Regions from separate parts of the Paenibacillus sp. WG02 genome, predicted to be linked through region 2. Evidence: a T-box and tRNA genes for the amino acid it is inferred to sense, from the RefSeq annotation. Region 2 holds a T-box; the other regions hold tRNA genes.
What was found. The T-box of region 2 lies ahead of ACBP55_RS09105 (valine--tRNA ligase). A T-box ahead of a tRNA ligase gene usually reads a tRNA of that ligase, here a tRNA-Val.
Positions count from the first base shown of each region.

Region 1: it encodes a tRNA-Val, which carries the amino acid that the T-box ahead of ACBP55_RS09105 (valine--tRNA ligase) is inferred to sense. The anticodon was not compared.
Region 3: it encodes a tRNA-Val, which carries the amino acid that the T-box ahead of ACBP55_RS09105 (valine--tRNA ligase) is inferred to sense. The anticodon was not compared.

Region 1 covers NZ_AP036016.1:1,412,642-1,420,182, forward strand. Annotated here, with positions in the region: rRNA gene ACBP55_RS06650 (23S ribosomal RNA) at 1-1,544, shown strand, start outside; rRNA gene rrf (5S ribosomal RNA) at 1,676-1,792, shown strand; tRNA gene ACBP55_RS06660 (tRNA-Glu) at 1,844-1,915, shown strand; tRNA gene ACBP55_RS06665 (tRNA-Val) at 1,923-1,998, shown strand; tRNA gene ACBP55_RS06670 (tRNA-Asp) at 2,014-2,090, shown strand; tRNA gene ACBP55_RS06675 (tRNA-Phe) at 2,110-2,185, shown strand; tRNA gene ACBP55_RS06680 (tRNA-Thr) at 2,204-2,279, shown strand; tRNA gene ACBP55_RS06685 (tRNA-His) at 2,358-2,430, shown strand; tRNA gene ACBP55_RS06690 (tRNA-Lys) at 2,443-2,518, shown strand; tRNA gene ACBP55_RS06695 (tRNA-Leu) at 2,541-2,620, shown strand; tRNA gene ACBP55_RS06700 (tRNA-Leu) at 2,680-2,764, shown strand; tRNA gene ACBP55_RS06705 (tRNA-Leu) at 2,813-2,891, shown strand; gene nagZ (beta-N-acetylhexosaminidase) at 3,863-5,524, shown strand; gene ACBP55_RS06715 (anhydro-N-acetylmuramic acid kinase) at 5,524-6,717, shown strand; gene ACBP55_RS06720 (FadR/GntR family transcriptional regulator) at 6,855-7,541, opposite strand, start outside.
Region 2 covers NZ_AP036016.1:1,918,153-1,925,693, reverse strand. Annotated here, with positions in the region: gene murC (UDP-N-acetylmuramate--L-alanine ligase) at 1-1,015, opposite strand, end outside; gene ACBP55_RS09110 (bifunctional folylpolyglutamate synthase/dihydrofolate synthase) at 1,023-2,399, opposite strand; gene ACBP55_RS09105 (valine--tRNA ligase) at 2,470-5,139, opposite strand; T-box leader at 5,239-5,491, opposite strand; gene ACBP55_RS09100 (LysM peptidoglycan-binding domain-containing protein) at 5,670-6,704, opposite strand; gene ACBP55_RS09095 (RluA family pseudouridine synthase) at 6,822-7,265, opposite strand; gene ACBP55_RS09090 (pseudouridine synthase) at 7,276-7,541, opposite strand, start outside.
Region 3 covers NZ_AP036016.1:957,676-965,216, forward strand. Annotated here, with positions in the region: rRNA gene ACBP55_RS04415 (16S ribosomal RNA) at 1-222, shown strand, start outside; rRNA gene ACBP55_RS04420 (23S ribosomal RNA) at 419-3,335, shown strand; rRNA gene rrf (5S ribosomal RNA) at 3,466-3,582, shown strand; tRNA gene ACBP55_RS04430 (tRNA-Asn) at 3,588-3,663, shown strand; tRNA gene ACBP55_RS04435 (tRNA-Ser) at 3,691-3,782, shown strand; tRNA gene ACBP55_RS04440 (tRNA-Glu) at 3,818-3,892, shown strand; tRNA gene ACBP55_RS04445 (tRNA-Val) at 3,916-3,991, shown strand; tRNA gene ACBP55_RS04450 (tRNA-Met) at 4,025-4,101, shown strand; tRNA gene ACBP55_RS04455 (tRNA-Asp) at 4,133-4,209, shown strand; tRNA gene ACBP55_RS04460 (tRNA-Lys) at 4,229-4,301, shown strand; tRNA gene ACBP55_RS04465 (tRNA-Leu) at 4,348-4,432, shown strand; gene ACBP55_RS04470 (DUF1450 domain-containing protein) at 4,578-4,829, shown strand; gene ACBP55_RS04475 (ferritin) at 4,943-5,452, shown strand; gene ACBP55_RS04480 (GyrI-like domain-containing protein) at 5,591-6,214, shown strand; gene ACBP55_RS04485 (hypothetical protein) at 6,269-6,724, shown strand; gene ACBP55_RS04490 (AIM24 family protein) at 6,753-7,451, shown strand.

The DNA of each region.
Region 1 (7,541 bases), 510 kb from region 2:
GGTAAGTCGGGACCTAAGGCGAGGCCGAAAGGCGTAGTCGATGGACAACAGGTGGAAATTCCTGTACCACCGTAGCCGTTATGAGCGATGGAGTGACGCAGAAGGATAGTGACGCGAGCTGATGGATGCTCGTCCAAGCAGTGAGGCTGGTTAGTAGGCAAATCCGCTAACCGTAAGGCTGGGCTGTGATGGGGAGGGAAACTTTAAGTACCGAAGGTCATGAGTTCACACTGCCAAGAAAAGCTTCTAGCCAGGCGAAGGTGCCCGTACCGCAAACCGACACAGGTGGGTGAGAAGAGAATTCTAAGGCGCGCGGAAGAACTCTCGTTAAGGAACTCGGCAAAATGACCCCGTAACTTCGGGAGAAGGGGTGCCTCGGTAGGGTGAATAGCCCGAGGGGGCCGCAGTGAAAAGGCCCAAGCGACTGTTTAGCAAAAACACAGGTCTGTGCGAAGCCGCAAGGCGAAGTATACGGGCTGACGCCTGCCCGGTGCTGGAAGGTTAAGAGGAGTGGTTAGGGGCAACCCGAAGCTATGAATTGAAGCCCCAGTAAACGGCGGCCGTAACTATAACGGTCCTAAGGTAGCGAAATTCCTTGTCAGGTAAATTCTGACCCGCACGAATGGCGTAACGACTTGGGCGCTGTCTCAACGAGAGATCCGGTGAAATTTTAATACCTGTGAAGATGCAGGTTACCCGCGACAAGACGGAAAGACCCCATGGAGCTTTACTGCAGCTTGATATTGGACTTTGGTACGATCTGTACAGGATAGGTGGGAGCCTTTGAAGCCTGAGCGCCAGTTTGGGTGGAGGCGCCGTTGGGATACCACCCTGATCGTATCGGAGTTCTAACCTGGTACCGTAATCCGGTATGGGGACAGTGTCAGGTGGGCAGTTTGACTGGGGCGGTCGCCTCCTAAAATGTAACGGAGGCGTTTAAAGGTTCCCTCAGAATGGTTGGAAATCATTCGCAGAGTGCAAAGGCATAAGGGAGCTTGACTGCGAGACCTACAAGTCGAGCAGGGACGAAAGTCGGACTTAGTGATCCGGTGGTACCGAATGGAAGGGCCATCGCTCAACGGATAAAAGCTACCCTGGGGATAACAGGCTTATCTCCCCCAAGAGTCCACATCGACGGGGAGGTTTGGCACCTCGATGTCGGCTCATCGCATCCTGGGGCTGAAGTAGGTCCCAAGGGTTGGGCTGTTCGCCCATTAAAGCGGTACGCGAGCTGGGTTCAGAACGTCGTGAGACAGTTCGGTCCCTATCTGTCGCGGGCGTAGGAAATTTGAGAGGAGCTGTCCTTAGTACGAGAGGACCGGGATGGACGTACCGCTGGTGTACCAGTTGTCTCGCCAGAGGCATCGCTGGGTAGCTATGTACGGAGGGGATAAGCGCTGAAAGCATCTAAGCGCGAAGCCCCCCTCAAGATGAGATTTCCCAGTATGTAAGACCCCTTGTAGACGACGAGGTTGATAGGTTCGAGGTGGAAGTGCAGCAATGCATGCAGCTGACGAATACTAATCGGTCGAGGGCTTAACCAATTCCCAACCAAGTGAAGATAAGCTTTGTAGCGAATTCCGAATACTTGATTGGAGCCCAGAAAACCTAAGCAATTCAAACCTTTACGCAAGTTTCGTATCTAGTTTTCAAGGCGCAAACCACGCTTTGACTGTTTGGTGATGATGGCGGAGGGGACCCACGCGTTCCCATCTCGAACACGACCGTTAAGCCCTCCAGCGTCGATGGTACTTGAACCGCAGGGTTCTGGGAGAGTAGAACGTTGCCAAGCAGTACCCACTAGTTGGGTATTTTTTTTGCCACCCCCTTCATGGGGAAATAAGGCCCGTTGGTCAAGTGGTTAAGACACCTCCCTTTCACGGAGGTAACAGGGGTTCGAGTCCCCTACGGGTCATTATCATGAACGCTTAGCTCAGCTGGGAGAGCACTACCTTGACAGGGTAGGGGTCGGCGGTTCGATCCCGTCAGCGTTCACCATTTTACGTATACTTTGGAGCTGTGGTGTAGTGGCCTAACATGCCTGCCTGTCACGCAGGAGACCGCGGGTTCGAATCCCGTCAGCTCCGCCATTTTTTCAAAATTAAGTAAGGCTCGGTAGCTCAGTCGGTAGAGCAGAGGACTGAAAATCCTCGTGTCGGCGGTTCGATTCCGTCCCGAGCCACCATTTTTACAAACTTAATATGCCGTTGTAGCTCAACTGGTAGAGCAACTGACTTGTAATCAGTAGGTTGGGGGTTCAAGTCCTCTCGACGGCACCACAATACCTATAAAAGTGAAGTGAAGCGTTGTAGTAACGCTGATTACTTTTACGGGGCACAGCAAATCTTATTCATATGGCGGTCGTGGCGAAGGGGTTAACGCACTGGTTTGTGGATCCAGCATTCGCGGGTTCAAGTCCCGTCGTCCGCCCATTATTTTCATGAGTCATTAGCTCAGTTGGTAGAGCACCTGACTTTTAATCAGGGTGTCGTAGGTTCGAATCCTACATGACTCACCATTTAATGCCTTCTTTACAGCATGCGCGTATGGCGGAATTGGCAGACGCACTAGACTTAGGATCTAGCGGGTGACCGTGGGGGTTCAAGTCCCTCTACGCGCATCCAAAAGTGACGAGCTGGAATGGAATTTAGTTACTTCCAGTTCGGAGCTTTCAATTAAGCCGGAGTGGCGGAATCGGCAGACGCACAGGACTTAAAATCCTGCGGTAGGTGACTACCGTACCGGTTAAGTCCGGTCTTCGGCATTAGCTTAATTGCATGCGCGCCTTAACACATCAAGGCGCGCCACATAAGCCGGCATGGCGGAATGGCAGACGCGCTCGACTCAAAATCGAGTCCGAAAGGGTGGAGGTTCGAGTCCTCTTGCCGGTATCGTATGACAAAGTAAAGTGGTTGAACAGGAAGTTTTCCTGATCAACCACTTTTTTTGTTGTATAGGAAATTATGATTTTCGCAGTCTGTGGAAAAGGTGGCAAAAAGGTGGGGATAAGTGGTTGCGCTTCATCACCCGAATGATGATTTTTTTCTGTAATTGGTTTGGTGGGAGGTTTAAGCTTCCGCTTATTTGGCATGGTTAGCTATTGATTTTACTGAGTTGTGTGAGATTGTGGGGGGATACATAAACATACGGGTAAGTGACTATGTGTTCTGGATGTTTTTTGACTTAACACACGCGAATCCCGGGACCCCTTTGTTGTTTGAGAGAGAATATGGATATACACATAAGCATTTGTCTCGGTAGCTGGCTAACTTTTTCTGATGCTTGTTTTCTGGTGCTTTATTCTGATTTTTTTGATCTAAGTGTTTCGTTTCCTAGCTTGTGTTTGTTGGTTTTTTGAAGAAATGGAGAAATAGCCATTCAATCGCGCCCAGGTTTCGCGAAGTTGTACTTTGTGCAACAATTTGCTTGATTTCTTCTATGAAAGCTCCAGATGTTGTACGCTGAGGCTGTACAACAATTTATCCTATTTCCGTGTCATAGAGCTAATTTTGGCTAGTATTGTTGTATTTTTTACAACAATCGCGGGAAAAACGTGGATTTTCCTGTCTAAAGTTGAGAAAATACAACATTACACGAACTAGCAAGCAAATGTTTAAACAAATACGTAATTTGAGCTGCATCAACCTACACAAAATAACCAAGAATGGCGTAAGCTGTCTTTTTTTATTCTTCTCGGTTCAACGTACATTTTTAAAATAAAATTTCATATTATATATTTATATTGAAATATTATTTTATAATTCCTATAATAATAGGTATTCGCTTCACTTTGTAAACACTTACATGACAGCTTGGAGCTGCGGAAATCATTTTGGCTTTACGAGGGGAGTTATTTAAAGAAATGAGTAAAAGTAGCATGAGCAGGAGCCATACAGACCTCAGTGAATGGACGCTTCGGCAAAAAATCGGTCAGATGATCCTTTGTGGATTTGAAGGCACAGGCATGACGGAAGATCTGGAGAACTTTATTGAACAAAACCACATTGGCGGGGTCATTTACTTCGCTCGCAATGTACAGGATACACATCAAGTTGCTCAGTTATCCGAGCAGCTTCAACAAGTTGCAAAGCGGTCTCAGAATCTGCCGTTATGGATATCCATCGATCAAGAGGGCGGCATGGTGGCTCGTTTGACGGAAGGCGTGGCGCTAATGCCAGGGCAGATGGCACTAGCTGCGGGAGCTTTTGAAGCGAGTGAAGATTCAAAGTCTGCTTATGAGGCGTGCTTTATCTCAGGGCAGGAATTGCGAACACTGGGCGTTAATATGAACTTCGCCCCGGTTTTGGATGTGAATAATAATCCGGATAACCCCGTGATCGGCGTTCGATCATTCGGGGAGTCTCCGGAACTTGTCGCTGAATTTGGAAGACAGTCGGTGCAAGGTTACCAGGATGCTGGAGTCGTTGCAACGGCCAAGCATTTCCCAGGTCATGGCGATACGAATGTGGATTCGCATCTGGATTTACCAACGATCGAGCATTCAGAAGCGCGTATTCGTGCGGTTGAATTGGTGCCTTTCGTTGAATCGATCAAAAACGGCGTGGATGCTATTATGTCGGCGCACATTTATTTCCCCGCTTTAGAATCGGCTAAGCTGCCCGTCACTCTTTCAAAGTCGGTGCTTACTGGACTCCTCCGTGAGGAGCTCGGCTTTGAGGGAGTTATCATGACCGATTGCATGGAAATGAACGCGATCTCCGAGCATTACGGCACAGCGCGGGCGGCTGTCATGGCGGTCGAAGCGGGGGCTGATCTCGTGCTGATCAGCCACAGCCGCGACCGCCAGCTCGCGGCGATCACCGCGCTGGAGCGCGCGGTGCGCGAAGGGCGAATGACCGAAGCGCGTATTGACGCTTCTGTCGCCCGTTTGCTCGCGCTCAAGGAGCGGCGCGGCTTGTTTGAAACGCGGCCAAGTGCAGCGGCCGCGCAAGAGGTCGGGACCGCGGCGCACCGCGCGGTCGCCCAGCGCCTCAGCGAGGCGAGCATCACGCTCGTCAAAGACGAGCAGAAGCTGCTCCCGCTGAAGCGGGTGAAGACGCTCGCGGTCACCGTGGCCGCAGCCGTTTCGTCGGGAGTCGACGAAACATACGCGGGCCCCGCGAGCTTGGGGGCTGCGCTGGCCGAGCACGGCTTAGACGTGCTCGATCGCGTGCTGCCGCTGCCGGAGGTGGCAGCGAGCAGCGCTGGGCTGCTCGCCGAGGCGCAGCAGGCGGAGCAGATCGTCATCGGGACGTACAACGCCCGATTCCATCCCGCGCAGGTCGAGCTGGTGCGTGCCCTGCAGGCGCTCGGCAAGCCGCTTGTCGTCGTCGCACTCCGAGTGCCGTACGATTTGCTGGAGCTGCCGGAGATTTCAACCTTCGTCGCGGCTTATGAAAGCCGGCCGCTTGCCCTGCAAAGTGCGGCTAAATGCTTGCTAGGTCAGCTTACTCCGCAAGGCAGGCTGCCGGTCTCGCTCGGTCTTGACTATCCTGCCGGATGGAAATGGGAGAGTGGTTTGTGATGCTGCGCTCCTTATTGAATCAAACTTCTCTGACGGTAGCTGGAATCATGTCAGGTACTTCCCTAGACGGCATTGACGTCGCGCTTGTTCGGATTGATGGCTGCGGCGTTGACGCGAAGGTGGTGGTGCTCCACTTTGAGAGCTTCGCCTATGAAGATGAGTTACGGGAAAAGCTTAAAGAATTATGTTCCATCGAACATTCCGATGTGTCGTTACTATGCGGGATGAACTTCGCGATAGCAGAACGTTTTGCCGATGCAGTGTTACGTGCGGCGGCAGCGGCTAACATTCCCATGGAGCATATTGATCTGATCAGCTCTCATGGTCAGACCGTATGGCACATTCCAATCGCGGATGAAGCTAATCCTTTTCTGCCGAAATCAACCCTGCAAATCGGTGATTTATCCGTCCTCGCTAAGCGGACGGGAAGACCTGTGGTTGGCGATTTCCGAACAGCGGATATGGCGGTTGGCGGTCAAGGTGCACCGCTTGCGCCATACGGGGACTTTATTCTGTTCTGCCACGAGGAGAAGGGGCGTATTCTCCAAAATATCGGCGGGATTGGCAATTGCACCGCGATTCCTGCCTCCGCATCGACCGAAGCTCATCGTCTTATCGCCTTTGATACGGGACCAGGCAATATGATTATGGATCAAGTTGTCTTTGAACTTTCACAAGGCCGGTTGACTTATGATGCGAACGGCGAGTGGGCCTCAAACGGCTGTGTAAATACTGAGCTGCTTAATAGCATGCTGGCGCATCCTTATTTCAAACTCCCTCCGCCCAAAACAACGGGGCGGGAGCTCTTTGGTAAAGATTATGCCGCTTCTTATTTGGCGGCTGCTCTTGAGCGAGGATTACCTCCCGAAGACATCGTCGCGACAGCGACATCTTTTACCGCGCATTCCATCGCCCGCGCTTACAAGGACTTCGTTTTTCCGGAGTATAACATTGCGGAAGTGATTGTTAGCGGCGGCGGGGCACATAATCAGACGCTGCTCCGGCTGCTCCGAGAGATGCTTCCAGAGCAAATCGTTCTTACCTCGGATGAACTTGGCTTATCAGGTGATGCCAAAGAAGCTGTCCTCTTTGCCTTGCTAGGCAACGATTGGATTCATGGCGTGCCCAATAATCTGCCATCCGCTACCGGAGCTGAGCGTCCTACGATAATGGGCAAGTTAGCTCTGCCTTAGATTCTTTTGATTTTAGGGAGGGCGTGAAGAGTTTAAAAGAAGCGAAATCACGAGGGCTTAGGAGCGCACAGCAGCAGTACTGAAGCTGTGCGGTATTGTGCTGACAGCCATTGAAGTGGCTGACTTAGTCTAGTTTCTCAGAATGTATCCGTAGATATCTTAGCAAGCTTTTGAATCACTTGGTCCACTTTATGAATATGCTGCGACATCTTTTCCGCTGCAAGCTGCTCATCTTTCATCTCAATCGCATCGACGATGTCACGATGTTCCTGAAATAACTTCTCAGCGGAAGCTCGTTCAGCAAAAAACCATAGACGGCGAGAAGCCTTCATACTTAGCTGCAACCGTTCGGTTAATGACTCCATCATCCCAATCAAGAGGGAATTGTGGGAGGCTTTGGCGATCTCTAGGTGAAAGCGAATGTCGACTTGCTCGCTTTCTTCTTCGTTTTCAAATGAAGCTTCCATCGTGCTGAGGATCTGCCTAAGTGCCGTCAAATTCTCTTCTGTACGGCGACTTGCGGCTAACGAAGCACAACCCACCTCTATGAATCTTCGCACCTCCTGCACTTCCTGCAGCGTTTGGCCCTGATCGAAGAGGCTGCTGCTGTCTATCGGCAAAGGGTTCGTAACGAAGGTGCCTCCACCATGCCGAATATCTACCCACCCCATTGCCTTTAATCCGCTAAGTGCTTCTCTAACCGTAGAACGGCCAACCTGAAAGCTAGCTGCAAGCTCCACGACGGTTGGAAGTTTCGAACCTGGTGCATAAGTTCCGGTCTCGATTTGCATTTTAATTTGCTGAAGCACGATTTCGGAGCCCTT
Region 2 (7,541 bases):
TGGTTGCTTGAATCTCCGTAGGATGATGCGCGTAATCATCAATAACCAACATGTTCGCAACTTCTCCCAGCACTTGGAACCTACGTTTTGCACCACGGAATTCCTGAATGGCTTCAGCAACTTGTTCGAAAGTGAGTCCTGCTTCAAGACAAGTGATAAGCGTTGCTAGTGCATTATATACGTTGTGTTTACCTGGTACGGACAAGCTCACCTGACCGATTTCAGCCCCTTTGAACTGAACAGTAAACGTAACCTTACGATCACCTAACGTAATATCGCTTGCGACATAATCAGCCTCAGTATCTATGCCATACGTAATAACTTCGCTCCCAATCTGCGGAATCATTTCACGTAAGAACGTATCATCATGACAAACAATAGCTCTCCCGCCAGGTCTAACTTGACTGAGGAATTGCTTGTAAGCTTTCTTCAAATTCTCGAAATCACCATTGTAATTCTCCAAATGATCCGCTTCGATATTGTTCACTAGTGCAAGGGTTGGGTGATATTGAAGGAAGGTTCCATCACTCTCGTCCGCTTCTGCCACGACAAATTCACCTTTGCCGGCTTTGGCATTACTCCCAACATTCATGATCTCGCCACCGATAATATAGGTCGGATCTATTCCACAAATCTCCATGACTAAAGCAATCATTGATGATGTTGTTGTTTTCCCGTGGGCCCCGGCTACCGCAATCCCTTTGCGTTCGTTCATGAGCCGAGCAAGCATTTGTGAGCGATGAATGATCGGAATATTCAATTGTTCCGCAGCTTGCATTTCTACGTTGTCTTTGGCCAAAGCGGTTGAATACACAACCAAATCGGCTCCTGACACATTCCTAGCTTCATGTCCGATGAAAACTTGCGCACCCTTCGCTTTCAGCTTTTCTGTAAGCTCTTGCTGTGCCAGATCGGAACCAGATATCCGGTATCCCATTTCCAGCATGACTTTGGCAATGGCACTCATGCCGTATCCGCCGATGCCTATAAAATGTACGTGTTCTGCTTGACTCACGCCGTTCTCACCATCCTTTTTCAGAATCGGTTTGATAGGTAATCCAAGAACGAACATCAGAGATTAAATACAGCGTGCCGGATACGACCGCCAGATCATCCTGCTCAGTTCTACTTGTAAGTGTTTCTAAGGCTTGCTTCCAGTCTCGTTCGATAATGATATCTACCGTTCGATTCATCTCTCGCAGCAGCTCTCTTGCAATCTCAGCAAGCATTGAAGCGTCGCCTTTTTTATGAAAATCAGGTTCCGTAATAATAAGAGTATCCACCAATGGTAGTATATGCCTTAGGTAGCCTGTATGATTCTTCGTGGAGAGCATTCCTACCATCATATGAAGCTTACGGTACGTATATACACTTTGAAGCGCGGCAGCCAGTGTTACGGCCCCTTCTGGGTTGTGAGCGCCATCGAGTAATATACGTGGCTCGCTCGAAACCATCTCAAGTCTGCCCGGCCAACGGGTCTCCTTGAGTCCTTTGAACAGATCTTCGTCATCTACGATGCAGGCATAATATTGACGAAGAACTTCAAGCGTCATTACGGCCACTGCTGCGTTCTTCAATTGGTGCACTCCGTTTAACGTAATCGGCACACCATTGATATTTCGAAACGGCCCGCTAAAATCAAACGTTTGGCTATCTAGCTCGCTTGTGACATTCGAGAAATTGAATTGTCCGCCAAGTGAGTAGAGTGTTGCTTTTTTCGCCTTGGCTGTTTGATCGATCACACTCCAAACCTCATGCGGCTCAACAGCGGTAATGACGGGTACACCAGCTTTAATAATGCCCGCTTTTTCTGCTGCTACTAATTCGAGTGTATCTCCCAAGATTTCCATATGGTCATGGCCGACATTCGTAATGATGGTTACGACAGGATTCACAATATTCGTGCTATCCAGCCTTCCCCCGAGACCTGTTTCCCATACTACATAATCGGGATATGCCACTTTACCGAAATACATAATCGCTAGTGCGGTCGAAATTTCAAACATAGACGGAGGACCGACCTCAGTCTCTGCAATCTCGTCTACGATTGGCTTCATATCATTCACCAGTGTGAGCAGCACGTCGTCTGGAATGTCGGCTCCGTTCACTTGGATACGATTCGTATACTTCTCCAAATAAGGAGAGGTGAATGTACCCACGTCATATCCGCAAGCCTGCAACACCGAAGATAGATAGGCACATGTAGAGCCTTTGCCATTCGTCCCAGCCACATGAATGAACTTCAGCCTACGTTCGGGGTGACCTAGTTTCTCCATTAACATCTGCATTCGTTGAAGTCCCGGTTTTATGCCGAGCTTCTCCATTCGGCCGACAATCCAGGCAATGGCTTCTTGCGCGGTCTTGAATTCAGCCGAAGGGGTGTCTTTGATTTTATCCATCGATCTCATCCTCATTTACTATATGAATCAGCTTGTTCTTGTCGCTAGGCATTCGTTTGATTTACCACAATTATCCTTTTAACTCCGCCAATCGAGCAATCACTTTGTCTCGCTTATCGGCATAATCAGCAAGCTTTGCTTTTTCTTCCTCGATAACCTTGGCTGGTGCCTTGGCAACAAAGCCCTCATTGCCCAGTTTCTTCTCAATACGTTCTACTTCACCATGCAAAGTTTGCAATTCTTTATCCAAGCGCGTGAGCTCTTGTGCAATGTCGATAAGACCTGCTAGCGGCAAGTAAAGCTCAGTTCCTGTAATAATAGCTGTCATAGCTTTCTCTGGAGCTGCCATCACTGCGTCGATCTGGAGCAGGGACGTGTTACAGAAACGCTTCAGGTATTCTTCATTGCTGCTTAGAATAGTCAGCGTTTCGCTGCTCGCCGGTTTTACAAGCAGTTCAACTTTCTTGCTCATCGGTACATTCACTTCAGAGCGAATATTACGAACGGAACGAATAACGTCCATTAAGAGCTCCATCTCGCGAACTGCATCAGGCGATTCGAAAGCCTCATTTTCTACTGGCCAAGAAGCAAGCGTAATCGTCTCACCCTCATGCGGCAGATGCTGCCAAATCTCTTCCGAAATGAAAGGCATGAACGGATGAATCAAACGCTGTGTTTGGTCAAGAACATAAGCCAGTACGGACTGCGTTTTACTCTTAGCAGCTGCATCAGCCCCGTATAAGCTTAATTTACTGAACTCGATGTACCAATCACAGAGATCATCCCAGATGAAATTATACAGCAAGCGGCCGGTTTCACCGAATTCATAGCTGTCGATTAGACGAGTCACGTCACGAACAGTTTCGTTCAGGCGATGCAGAATCCAGCGGTCTGCCGTACCCAGTTGACCGGTTAAATCAATATCTGCTGCGTTTACACCTTCGAGATTCATTAAAGCAAAGCGAGACGCATTCCAGATCTTATTGGCAAAATTCCGCGCTTGTTCTACACGTTCTAGGCGGAAACGCAGATCTTGCCCAGGTGTGCTGCTAGTGGAAATCATATAGCGCATAGCATCAGCGCCGTAATTCTCGATGACTTCAAGCGGATCTACACCATTGCCAAGTGATTTCGACATTTTGCGACCTTCGGAATCCCGTACAAGTCCATGCATCAACACATCTTTAAACGGAATTTGCTGTGTAAATTCCAGCCCTGTAAAGATCATGCGAGATACCCAGAAATAAATGATATCATAGCCCGTTACAAGCACATTCGTCGGGTAGAAACGCTTCAAATCCTCTGTTTCATTAGGCCAGCCCAATGTTGAAAAAGGCCACAATGCCGAACTGAACCATGTATCAAGTACGTCATTGTCTTGATTTATATTCGTGCTTTGGCAATGAGAACAAGCCGTAGCGTCCTCACGTGTTACCGTGATTTGACCACAATCTGCACAGTGCCATGCTGGAATCCTATGTCCCCACCACAATTGACGAGAAATACACCAGTCACGAACATTTTCGATCCAATTCAAGTACGTTTTCTCGAAGCGATCCGGTACGAAATTAACGCCATTGCCTGATTTTTGCGTATCAATCGCTTTCTCAGCAAGCGGCTGCATTTTCACGAACCATTGTGTTGACAAATAAGGCTCGATAACCGCACCACTGCGTTCACTGTGACCCACTTGATGGACATGCTCTTCAATTTTAATAAGAACACCTTGCTCCTTCAAATCCGCCACGATTTGCTTGCGGCAATCAAAGCGATCTTGCCCTTGATACGGCCCCGCATTCGCGTTCATCGTACCCGTTTCATCCATAACAAGAATTTGCGGCAGGTCATGACGTTTCCCGACCTCGAAATCGTTTGGGTCATGCGCAGGTGTAATTTTAACAGCGCCGCTTCCGAATTCTTTTTCTACGTATTCATCCGCAATGACCGGAATCTCACGATTCACGATAGGGAGCAACAGCATTTTGCCAATGAGGTGCTGATAACGCTCATCCTTCGGATGAACCGCAACCGCAGTATCACCGAGCATCGTCTCAGGACGTGTCGTGGCGACAACGATGGAACCAGTTCCGTCGGTCGTTTTGTACTCTAAATGATAGAGGGCGCCTTGCACCTCTTTATACTCTACTTCGATGTCAGATAGCGCTGTACGAGCCGCTGGATCCCAGTTAATAATATAATTCCCGCGATAGATGAGGCCTTTCTCATAAAGGCTTACGAATACTTCACGAACGGCTTGTGATAGGCCCTCATCCAAAGTGAAGCGTTCACGCGAATAGTCCAGCGAGAAGCCCATTTTAGCCCATTGCTCACGAATCGTGTTCGCATATAGCTCCTTCCACTCCCACACCTTTTCCAAGAACTTCTCGCGTCCAAGATCATAGCGTGATTGTCCTTGCTCGCGGAGCTTTTGCTCTACCCTAGTTTGAGTGGCAATACCAGCGTGGTCAGATCCAGGCAGCCAAAGCGCGTCATATCCCTGCATCCGTTTGGTGCGAATTAAAATATCCTGCAGTGTGAAATCAAGCGCATGCCCAATATGCAGCATACCCGTAACGTTCGGAGGTGGAATCACAATGGTGTAGGTTTCCGCATCAGGACGGGTGCCCGCTTTGAAAAATTCATTTTTAATCCAGTAATCATACCACTTGCGCTCAGCTTCTTTAGGATCGTACGTAGTAGGCATTTGCAATTGTTCTTTGGTCTCATTAGCTTCTGTCATAAGATTACCTCCATTACTTTTATCTCTGTTAAACAGGCTTATGATGCCTGCTAGTCATCTCGCATCGGTGTTCATTCAAACAAAAAAAGCCCTCCGCCCGCAAAGGACGAAAGGCTTGCTTCCGTGGTACCACCTTCATTCCGCGCAGCTTCAAAAGAAGCGCGTGGCTCTCAAACAGATAACGGCTGCGGCCGGCGAATGCTAATGCTGCTCTCCGAATAAACGGGCGCATACAATCACATTCACAACTCCAGGGCGACTTCGTTCGGTTGCTTCCTATGGAACCTTTCAGCGCTACCAGTTCCACTCTCTGAAGGGCTTACCGCCTACTACTCCCTATCAACGTTTCCAATATTACTCAAAATGGTTTACATCATATGATATCGAACATTTGAAATAGAGTCAATATATCATTCCAGTATTACCGTTTATGCATAAATTATGCTTGCTTCCGAAAGATGTTACGAAAATGAATAAGAGCCTCCAGCCGCTATAAGCAGCCAGAGGCTCTTGCCTATGTAACAGGTTATTTATCTAGGCAGATAGATAACCTGCCCAACGGATATTTCTTGATCACTCATGCGGTTCAGAAACTGAAGCTCACGCGGGTTGAGTTGATAGCGTTTGGCAATGGATTCCAGCGTATCTTCTTTTTGAACAATACATAGTTTGAGTTTCCTAAACTCTTGGCTTCCTGTGTTGCTTTGAAGAAAGAGTCGTTTCCACTCCACAGCATCTATTCGCGTTTCTTCCGCAAGTGCAGCTTGAGCTTCTGCTTCTGCATTCCTCTTATCGGTTAGATACGAGCCTGCCTTAGAAAGCAGCGATTTAATACCGTACGGGTTGATGTCAACAGCCTCATTCGCCTTTTTGCCAAAGGCGACCTTGAGTTCTTTCTTGTCTTCCGTAACCACCGTGCTTTCTTGATGGGGTGTCACTTTTAGTTCGGTTTGTTCAATCTCCACAACAACAGCACCATCGTTAGAGCCAAATTCAGAAACAACCTCATCTTGAGCGGGAGCCTCATAGGGAGGAGGAGCCGCATAAGACGATACGTTTACGGGTTCTTGAATGATCGGAAGTGTCGGTGGTTCCTGGACGAACTGTGGCGTATAAGGCACAGCTGGCTCGAACCTTGGGATGTTAACCTCATGCACAAAAGTAACTTCCTCTTCTTCCCGCCAGCTCTCCAACGGAGCCGAAACAATTTCGACGCCTTGCAGGGAAAGCACACCTGTAACGTTCAGACTTCGTGCTGATAAAAGATCAATATCAAAATTTTCAATTTCGACTTGAATATCTTCTACACGATGAATGCGATTTAAAGGCAATGTAATCTCGACTGGAATCAGATGCTCTAGTGATCTGGGTGCATCCCTTTCTTCACTGAAATAATTGCCCGTGAGCAGCAAATTTCCTTTCAGGATTGCTTGATCATCCAAAGTAATTACCTGAATATGAGGAAGCAATTCTACATCATTCAATTCTTGTATCCCCGCTAAATCTTCTTGCAAATGAACGCGTTCATAGATATCGAATCTTAAACCAGGTTGTTGTTCAGACACCGAATTAATCCTCCCTTCCATCAAATCCAGATGCTGGACAGCATACGGATTGTTTGGCCATTTACTTGTTTGTCTCTAAAAGTATATGGATGGTAAGGGCTAGGCATGACTACATTTTTACAGGGCTGAAACTTCCTCTAGCAAAAATTTGAAATCTTGCGGCAATGGAGCGTGCACGATGACCTGCTTTTGAGTAACAGGATGATCGAACGAAAGCTTCTCTCCATGCAGCGCTTGTCGATGAAATAAACGCGATGAACCCCCGTATAGGGAATCCCCTGCTAATGGGTGGCCTAAGTGACTGAGATGGACCCGAATTTGATGGGTTCTCCCTGTTTCCAGCTCTAATTCCACGAAAGCTGCCTTCTTCATTTGCTCTAAAACCCGATAATGCGTAACCGCTTGATCACCGCTTGGTGAAACTCTTCGCTTGCCTGAGATATAACGATCTTTACCGATAGGTTCATCTATCGATCCTTGTTTTAGACGAAATACGCCTTCAGCTAGCGCCACATAGCGTCTATCAATCCGTTTGTCACGCATTGCTTCATCCAGAAGCACATGCGCCCACTCATTTTTGGCATAAAGTACAGCTTCCGGTCGTATCTTGATCTAAACGATGGATATGGCGAATCCCACAAGCCTGGCCAGTCGATTCAAAATAGTAGGCTACCGCAGAAGCCAACGTACCGCTTTGCCCTGCTTCTGCTGGATGTACGGACATGCCTGCCGGTTTATTAACGACAAGGCAAAAGTCATCCTCATACAAAATGCCAAGATCATTGGGCTCCGGTCTGAAAGCAGCCTTCTCTTCAGGAAAAGCATGAAGTCGAATTT
Region 3 (7,541 bases), 960 kb from region 2:
GCCTGCATGAAGTCGGAATTGCTAGTAATCGCGGATCAGCATGCCGCGGTGAATACGTTCCCGGGTCTTGTACACACCGCCCGTCACACCACGAGAGTTTACAACACCCGAAGTCGGTGGGGTAACCCGCAAGGGAGCCAGCCGCCGAAGGTGGGGTAGATGATTGGGGTGAAGTCGTAACAAGGTAGCCGTATCGGAAGGTGCGGCTGGATCACCTCCTTTCTATGGAGACTCGGTCTTGATAAGACCAGTCAAGTGCGAAAGCACAAAACAGCTTACTCACTCGTGTTCAGTTTTGAAGGATAAATTTACCTTCAACTTTTGTTCCTTGAAAACTAGATAACGATACAAAACGTAAAGTAAGAACTTAGGTTTGTGTAGTCTTCGGACTATACAAGAATCAATAACTTTTTTTAGTGGTTAAGCTAGAAAGAGCACACGGAGGATGCCTAGGCACTAGGAGCCGAAGAAGGACGTGGCGAACGACGAAATGCCTCGGGGAGCCGTAAGCAGGCTTTGATCCGGGGATGTCCGAATGGGGGAACCCAGCTGTGGTAATGCGCAGTTACCATGCAGTGAATACATAGCTGCATTGGAGGCATACCCAGGGAACTGAAACATCTAAGTACCTGGAGGAAAAGAAAACAAAAGTGATTCCGTCAGTAGCGGCGAGCGAAAGCGGAATAGCCCAAACCAAGGAGCTTGCTCCTTGGGGTTGTAGGACCTCGATATGGGGTTAGTTCGGTAGGCGAAGCGATCTGGAAAGGTCCGGCATAGAAGGTAAAAGCCCTGTAGCCAAAATCGAACGAAACCCCTAGAGGTATCCTGAGTACGGCGGGTCACGTGAAACCCCGTCGGAATCCGGCAGGACCATCTGCCAAGGCTAAATACTCCCTAGTGACCGATAGTGAAGCAGTACCGTGAGGGAAAGGTGAAAAGCACCGCGGAAGCGGAGTGAAAAAGAACCTGAAACCGTGTGCTTACAAAAAGTCAGAGCACTCTATATGTGTGATGGCGTGCCTTTTGTAGAATGAACCGGCGAGTTACGTTCCCGTGCGAGGTTAAGCTGAAAAGGCGGAGCCGCAGCGAAAGCGAGTCTGAATAGGGCGCTTGAGTACGTGGACGTAGACCCGAAACCGTGTGATCTACCCCTGTCCAGGGTGAAGGTGAGGTAACACTCACTGGAGGCCCGAACCCACGCATGTTGAAAAATGCGGGGATGAGGTGGGGGTAGCGGAGAAATTCCAATCGAACTCGGAGATAGCTGGTTCTCCCCGAAATAGCTTTAGGGCTAGCCTCGGATGTTGAGTTGTGGAGGTAAAGCACTGATTGGGTGCGGGGCCCGCCAAGGGTTACCAAGTCCAGTCAAACTCTGAATGCCACAAACTTAAATCCGGGAGTCAGACAGTGAGTGCTAAGATCCATTGTCAAAAGGGAAACAGCCCAGACCATCAGCTAAGGTCCCCAAGTGTGTGTTAAGTGGGAAAGGATGTGGAGTTGCACAGACAACCAGGATGTTGGCTTAGAAGCAGCCACCATTGAAAGAGTGCGTAATAGCTCACTGGTCGAGTGACTCTGCGCCGAAAATGTAACGGGGCTAAACACGCCACCGAAGCTATGGCTTGCACTTTGTGCATGGGTAGGGGAGCGTTGTATGTACGTTGAATTCTGACCGTAAGGACAGGTGGAGCGCATACAAGTGAGAATGCCGGTATAAGTAACGAAAAGATCAGTGAGAATCTGATCCGCCGAAAACCTAAGGGTTCCTGAGGAAGGCTCGTCCGCTCAGGGTAAGTCGGGACCTAAGGCGAGGCCGAAAGGCGTAGTCGATGGACAACAGGTGGAAATTCCTGTACCACCGTAGCCGTTATGAGCGATGGAGTGACGCAGAAGGATAGTGACGCGAGCTGATGGATGCTCGTCCAAGCAGTGAGGCTGGTTAGTAGGCAAATCCGCTAACCGTAAGGCTGGGCTGTGATGGGGAGGGAAACTTTAAGTACCGAAGGTCATGAGTTCACACTGCCAAGAAAAGCTTCTAGCCAGGCGAAGGTGCCCGTACCGCAAACCGACACAGGTGGGTGAGAAGAGAATTCTAAGGCGCGCGGAAGAACTCTCGTTAAGGAACTCGGCAAAATGACCCCGTAACTTCGGGAGAAGGGGTGCCTCGGTAGGGTGAATAGCCCGAGGGGGCCGCAGTGAAAAGGCCCAAGCGACTGTTTAGCAAAAACACAGGTCTGTGCGAAGCCGCAAGGCGAAGTATACGGGCTGACGCCTGCCCGGTGCTGGAAGGTTAAGAGGAGTGGTTAGGGGGCAACCCCGAAGCTATGAATTGAAGCCCCAGTAAACGGCGGCCGTAACTATAACGGTCCTAAGGTAGCGAAATTCCTTGTCAGGTAAATTCTGACCCGCACGAATGGCGTAACGACTTGGGCGCTGTCTCAACGAGAGATCCGGTGAAATTTTAATACCTGTGAAGATGCAGGTTACCCGCGACAAGACGGAAAGACCCCATGGAGCTTTACTGCAGCTTGATATTGGACTTTGGTACGATCTGTACAGGATAGGTGGGAGCCTTTGAAGCCTGAGCGCCAGCTTGGGTGGAGGCGCCGTTGGGATACCACCCTGATCGTATCGGAGTTCTAACCTGGTACCGTAAACCGGTATGGGGACAGTGTCAGGTGGGCAGTTTGACTGGGGCGGTCGCCTCCTAAAATGTAACGGAGGCGTTTAAAGGTTCCCTCAGAATGGTTGGAAATCATTCGCAGAGTGCAAAGGCATAAGGGAGCTTGACTGCGAGACCTACAAGTCGAGCAGGGACGAAAGTCGGACTTAGTGATCCGGTGGTACCGAATGGAAGGGCCATCGCTCAACGGATAAAAGCTACCCTGGGGATAACAGGCTTATCTCCCCCAAGAGTCCACATCGACGGGGAGGTTTGGCACCTCGATGTCGGCTCATCGCATCCTGGGGCTGAAGTAGGTCCCAAGGGTTGGGCTGTTCGCCCATTAAAGCGGTACGCGAGCTGGGTTCAGAACGTCGTGAGACAGTTCGGTCCCTATCTGTCGCGGGCGTAGGAAATTTGAGAGGAGCTGTCCTTAGTACGAGAGGACCGGGATGGACGTACCGCTGGTGTACCAGTTGTCTCGCCAGAGGCATCGCTGGGTAGCTATGTACGGAGGGGATAAGCGCTGAAAGCATCTAAGCGCGAAGCCCCCCTCAAGATGAGATTTCCCAGTATGTAAGACCCCTTGTAGACGACGAGGTTGATAGGTTCGAGGTGGAAGTGCAGCAATGCATGCAGCTGACGAATACTAATCGGTCGAGGGCTTAACCAATTCCCAACCAAGTGAAGATAAGCTTTGTAGCGAATTCCGAATACTTGATTGGGGCCCAGAAAACCTAAGCAATTCAAACCTTTACGCAAGTTTCGTATCTAGTTTTCAAGGCGCAAACACGCTTTGACTGTTTGGTGATGATGGCGGAGGGGACCCACGCGTTCCCATCTCGAACACGACCGTTAAGCCCTCCAGCGTCGATGGTACTTGAACCGCAGGGTTCTGGGAGAGTAGAACGTTGCCAAGCAGTTTTCCCTGATAGCTCAGTTGGTAGAGCACTCGACTGTTAATCGAGTTGTCACAGGTTCGAGTCCTGTTCGGGGAGCCATTTTTTATAACATATCAGGCTTTTCATGGAGAGGTGTCCGAGCTGGCCGAAGGAGCACGATTGGAAATCGTGTAGGCGTCACAAGCGTCTCGAGGGTTCAAATCCCTCTCTCTCCGCCACCAATAACTTTTACATAAGAAAAGCCTGTTTACGCGGCCCGTTGGTCAAGTGGTTAAGACACCTCCCTTTCACGGAGGTAACAGGGGTTCGAGTCCCCTACGGGTCACCATCAATTTTCTAGTTTTATCCCATGGAGGCTTAGCTCAGCTGGGAGAGCATCTGCCTTACAAGCAGAGGGTCGGCGGTTCGATCCCGTCAGCCTCCACCATATATTCCTAATCAAATATCATGCTAGTAATGTCGCGGGGTGGAGCAGCCCGGTAGCTCGTCGGGCTCATAACCCGAAGGCCGCAGGTTCAAATCCTGCCCCCGCAACCAAACTCTTTCTGAGAGTTGTTTTACATAGTGTGGAGCTGTGGTGTAGTGGCCCAACATGCCTGCCTGTCACGCAGGAGACCGCGGGTTCGAATCCCGTCAGCTCCGCCATTTTTTTATTTCTGGACATGAGTCATTAGCTCAGTTGGTAGAGCACCTGACTTTTAATCAGGGTGTCGTAGGTTCGAATCCTACATGACTCAGTAAGTACAGGGATCTTTAGACTAATGTCTAAAGATCCCTGATTTCGCGGTCATGGCGGAATTGGCAGACGCGCACGGTTCAGGTCCGTGTGGGCTAACCCCCCGTGGAGGTTCGAGTCCTCTTGACCGCATCCCAAAGAGTTTTCTTTAATCCTTTATGAGGACTAAGGAAAACTCTTTTTTTGTACAAGCTCACCCAATTTTAAGTTGACATTGATTATTATTATCACTAATATCAAGGATAGTGGTAAATGACGATGGCGGGGAGAGATCGAATTGAAAACGATTAAATACTGCTGTAGAAATGAAAAATTCGGATCCAAACAAATATATAAGTCCCTGAAAAATGAATATCCAGACCTAAAGCAAAAAAAGAAAGATTGCTTAGGCAATTGTAAGCATTGTAAAAAAGAATGTATCGCCATGATCGGTAAAAAGGAACTGCTGTGCGCAGCTTCGCCTGACTTACTTTATGCTCAGATCAAACAAATTATTGCTGAATCCAGGGCAGAAAGCGTGATGGCTTGAACCTAACCCTTCTAAAATTGTTTCTTCCGTTTGTATTTGTATGCGGAGTTCTGGTAATCTTGTATATATGGGGAATACGCAAGAGATAACCATACAGAAAGGTGTGTGCATCTATGTTAAACGATACACTTACAGAAGCGCTCAATGAGCAGATGAACTATGAGTTTTACTCCGCGCACGTCTACTTGGCTATTGCTGGTTATTGTGCTGCGGAAAGCTTAGACGGCTTTTCCAACTTTTTTATTGTACAAGCTGAGGAAGAGAAATTCCATGCGATGAAAATTTTCAAATTCATAAATGACCGTGGAAAAAAGGTTAGCTTTGCCGGTATGGATACGCCTGTCAATGAGTACAAATCGATCTTAGATGCTTTTGAACATGCTTATCAACACGAGCAAGAAGTAACAAGACGTATTTATCATCTATCAGACCTGGCATTGAACGATAGAGAACATGCGACTATGCAGTTCTTGAAATGGTTCATTGATGAGCAGGTAGAGGAAGAAGCCATGTTCGACAGCATTATTAATAAATTGAAACGTATTGATAAAGACAGTAACGCCTTCTTCATGTTGGATGCGGAGTTTGCTCAGCGTTCGTTCACGCCACCAGCAGCGGAATAATTACATACGACTTTTTATGAGGTTGAGACTTACCTGTTTCGCGAAATTTGGCGAAGGGTAAGTTTTTTTATGTTTGCTGACATGCAGCTGTCAGGAATCCTTTTATATACTAGGAGAAAAATGTGAAGGATGTGCAGCATGGATAAGTTAGATTTAGCTAGAACGTATAAAAGCTATTACACAGCTCCCACGAAACCGCAATGGGTCGAATTTGATCCTATCTGGTATGTCACAATTCAAGGACAAGGGGATCCGGATGACATAGCCTTCTCAAATGCCACTGAAGCACTTTACACGCTTTCCTACAGCATCAAAGGTATTTATAAGAAAGAGGAGAAAGACTTTACTGTGGCCAAGCTGGAGGGCTTATGGTGGGTGGATGGGGATAGAAAAGCCCTAGATGTACCAAGGGATGAGTGGAACTGGAAGCTATTGATTCGAATGCCTGATTATGTGAGGGCAGAAAGTGTCGAAGAAGCCCTTTCAACCGCGATGTCGAAGAAAAAGGGACTGAACGTTATTTCGGATATCAAGTATGAAACCTTGCATGAGGGAACGTGTGTGCAAATGCTTCATGTGGGGCCCTATGCAACAGAACCGGAAACTTTGAAGCAAATCGAGGATTTCTTAGCTGAACATAGTCAATGCATCCGCGGCCTCCATCATGAGATTTATTTATCAGACCCGAGAAAAGTAGATCCTTCGAAAATGAAGACGATCTTGCGATATCCAATAGCTGCTGCAGAAGTGGTGAAGGGGTGACTTTTGCTGTAAAATAGAAGAATATGTCGATATGAATATGGGGAGGAACGGCAGATGCAGACACGATATTTGGCGGGGGCTGTAAAAGTCTTTGGCATCCTTGTTATCTTGTTCGGATTTATGTATCCAGCTTCTGCTGTCCAAGCCTCGTGGCTAGATCGGGTGAAAGACATCTATCAATTGCCAGAGAATGTGCAACAAATTCAGAAAGACTATGAGAGTACGAAGCAGCAATTAGAGGATCAGAAGGACAAGCTTTCCGAAGCCATACGGCATTCGCAAGAAACTGAGGAACGGCTTCTAGGGCAAAACGAAACGCTTAAAAGGGAAAATGAACAATTGCAAGAACGTTTGAAGGCCATGGAACAAGTTGCTTTAGATAAAGATAAGCGAAATCGGAAATTAACCTATATGGTTGTGACGGCTGTTTTGCTAATTGTTTTTTATTTTGTGCTTGGCCGCGTGTTTCGATTCATGGTTTGGCGGAGACAGAAGCGCGGAATGAGATAGATGTAGTCTATGAGGGGGTCCGGTGTGTATGGAGGTATCTTTCGAGGAAGTAAGCTCACATGCGAAGATAGCCACGTTGCGCATCGAACAGAATGAGTCTGTTCATGTGCTGCATCCGAGCCAAATTGTCGCTTTTCAAGGGAAGTCTGAGCAGAGAGAAGATTCTTTCATGAAGTTGCCGAGTATGTATAGGAAGAAGCGTTTTGTCCAGTCACGGCTGCATGGTCCTGCCAATGTCATGCTAGGGCTGCCTGAAGGCTATAGCATGGCTGTTATACCTATAGGAACGGATGATGATCTTCTGTATGAATTCCGACATGTTTTGTTTTACACAGAGGGAGTCAGCTACTCTTCTCATCTGCAAAATGTTAAGAATACACTGATTACGCAGGATTTCGTGAAAATGCAGTTTAAAGGTCCAGGCAAACTAGGACTTCTGACTGCAGGACCGATTTATCAAATGGCATTGGATGCCAAGCAGCCCTTATATGTCGATACAAGCTGTCTTGTTGCCTATCCGCGGAACGCTCAGCTGCGTCTATGTGTGTACGGCAATACATTGGCCAGTCAGCATATGAATTATCATTGGGAAATAACGGGACATGGTCACGTTCTCATGCAGCCCTGTAAGCCAGATCGCAAATTAGATGAGCATATGAAAAATGACAGTTTACTGCGCCGCATTGCCAGAGAAGTACTGCCGTTTGGCGGTATTTTCATCAAATAAAAAAAGGTAAGAAAAAACATTTGCATTTGTCCTCAATTCCTGATATATTATTCCTTGTCGCCTCGGAGAAACGTTAGCGAGAATGACATG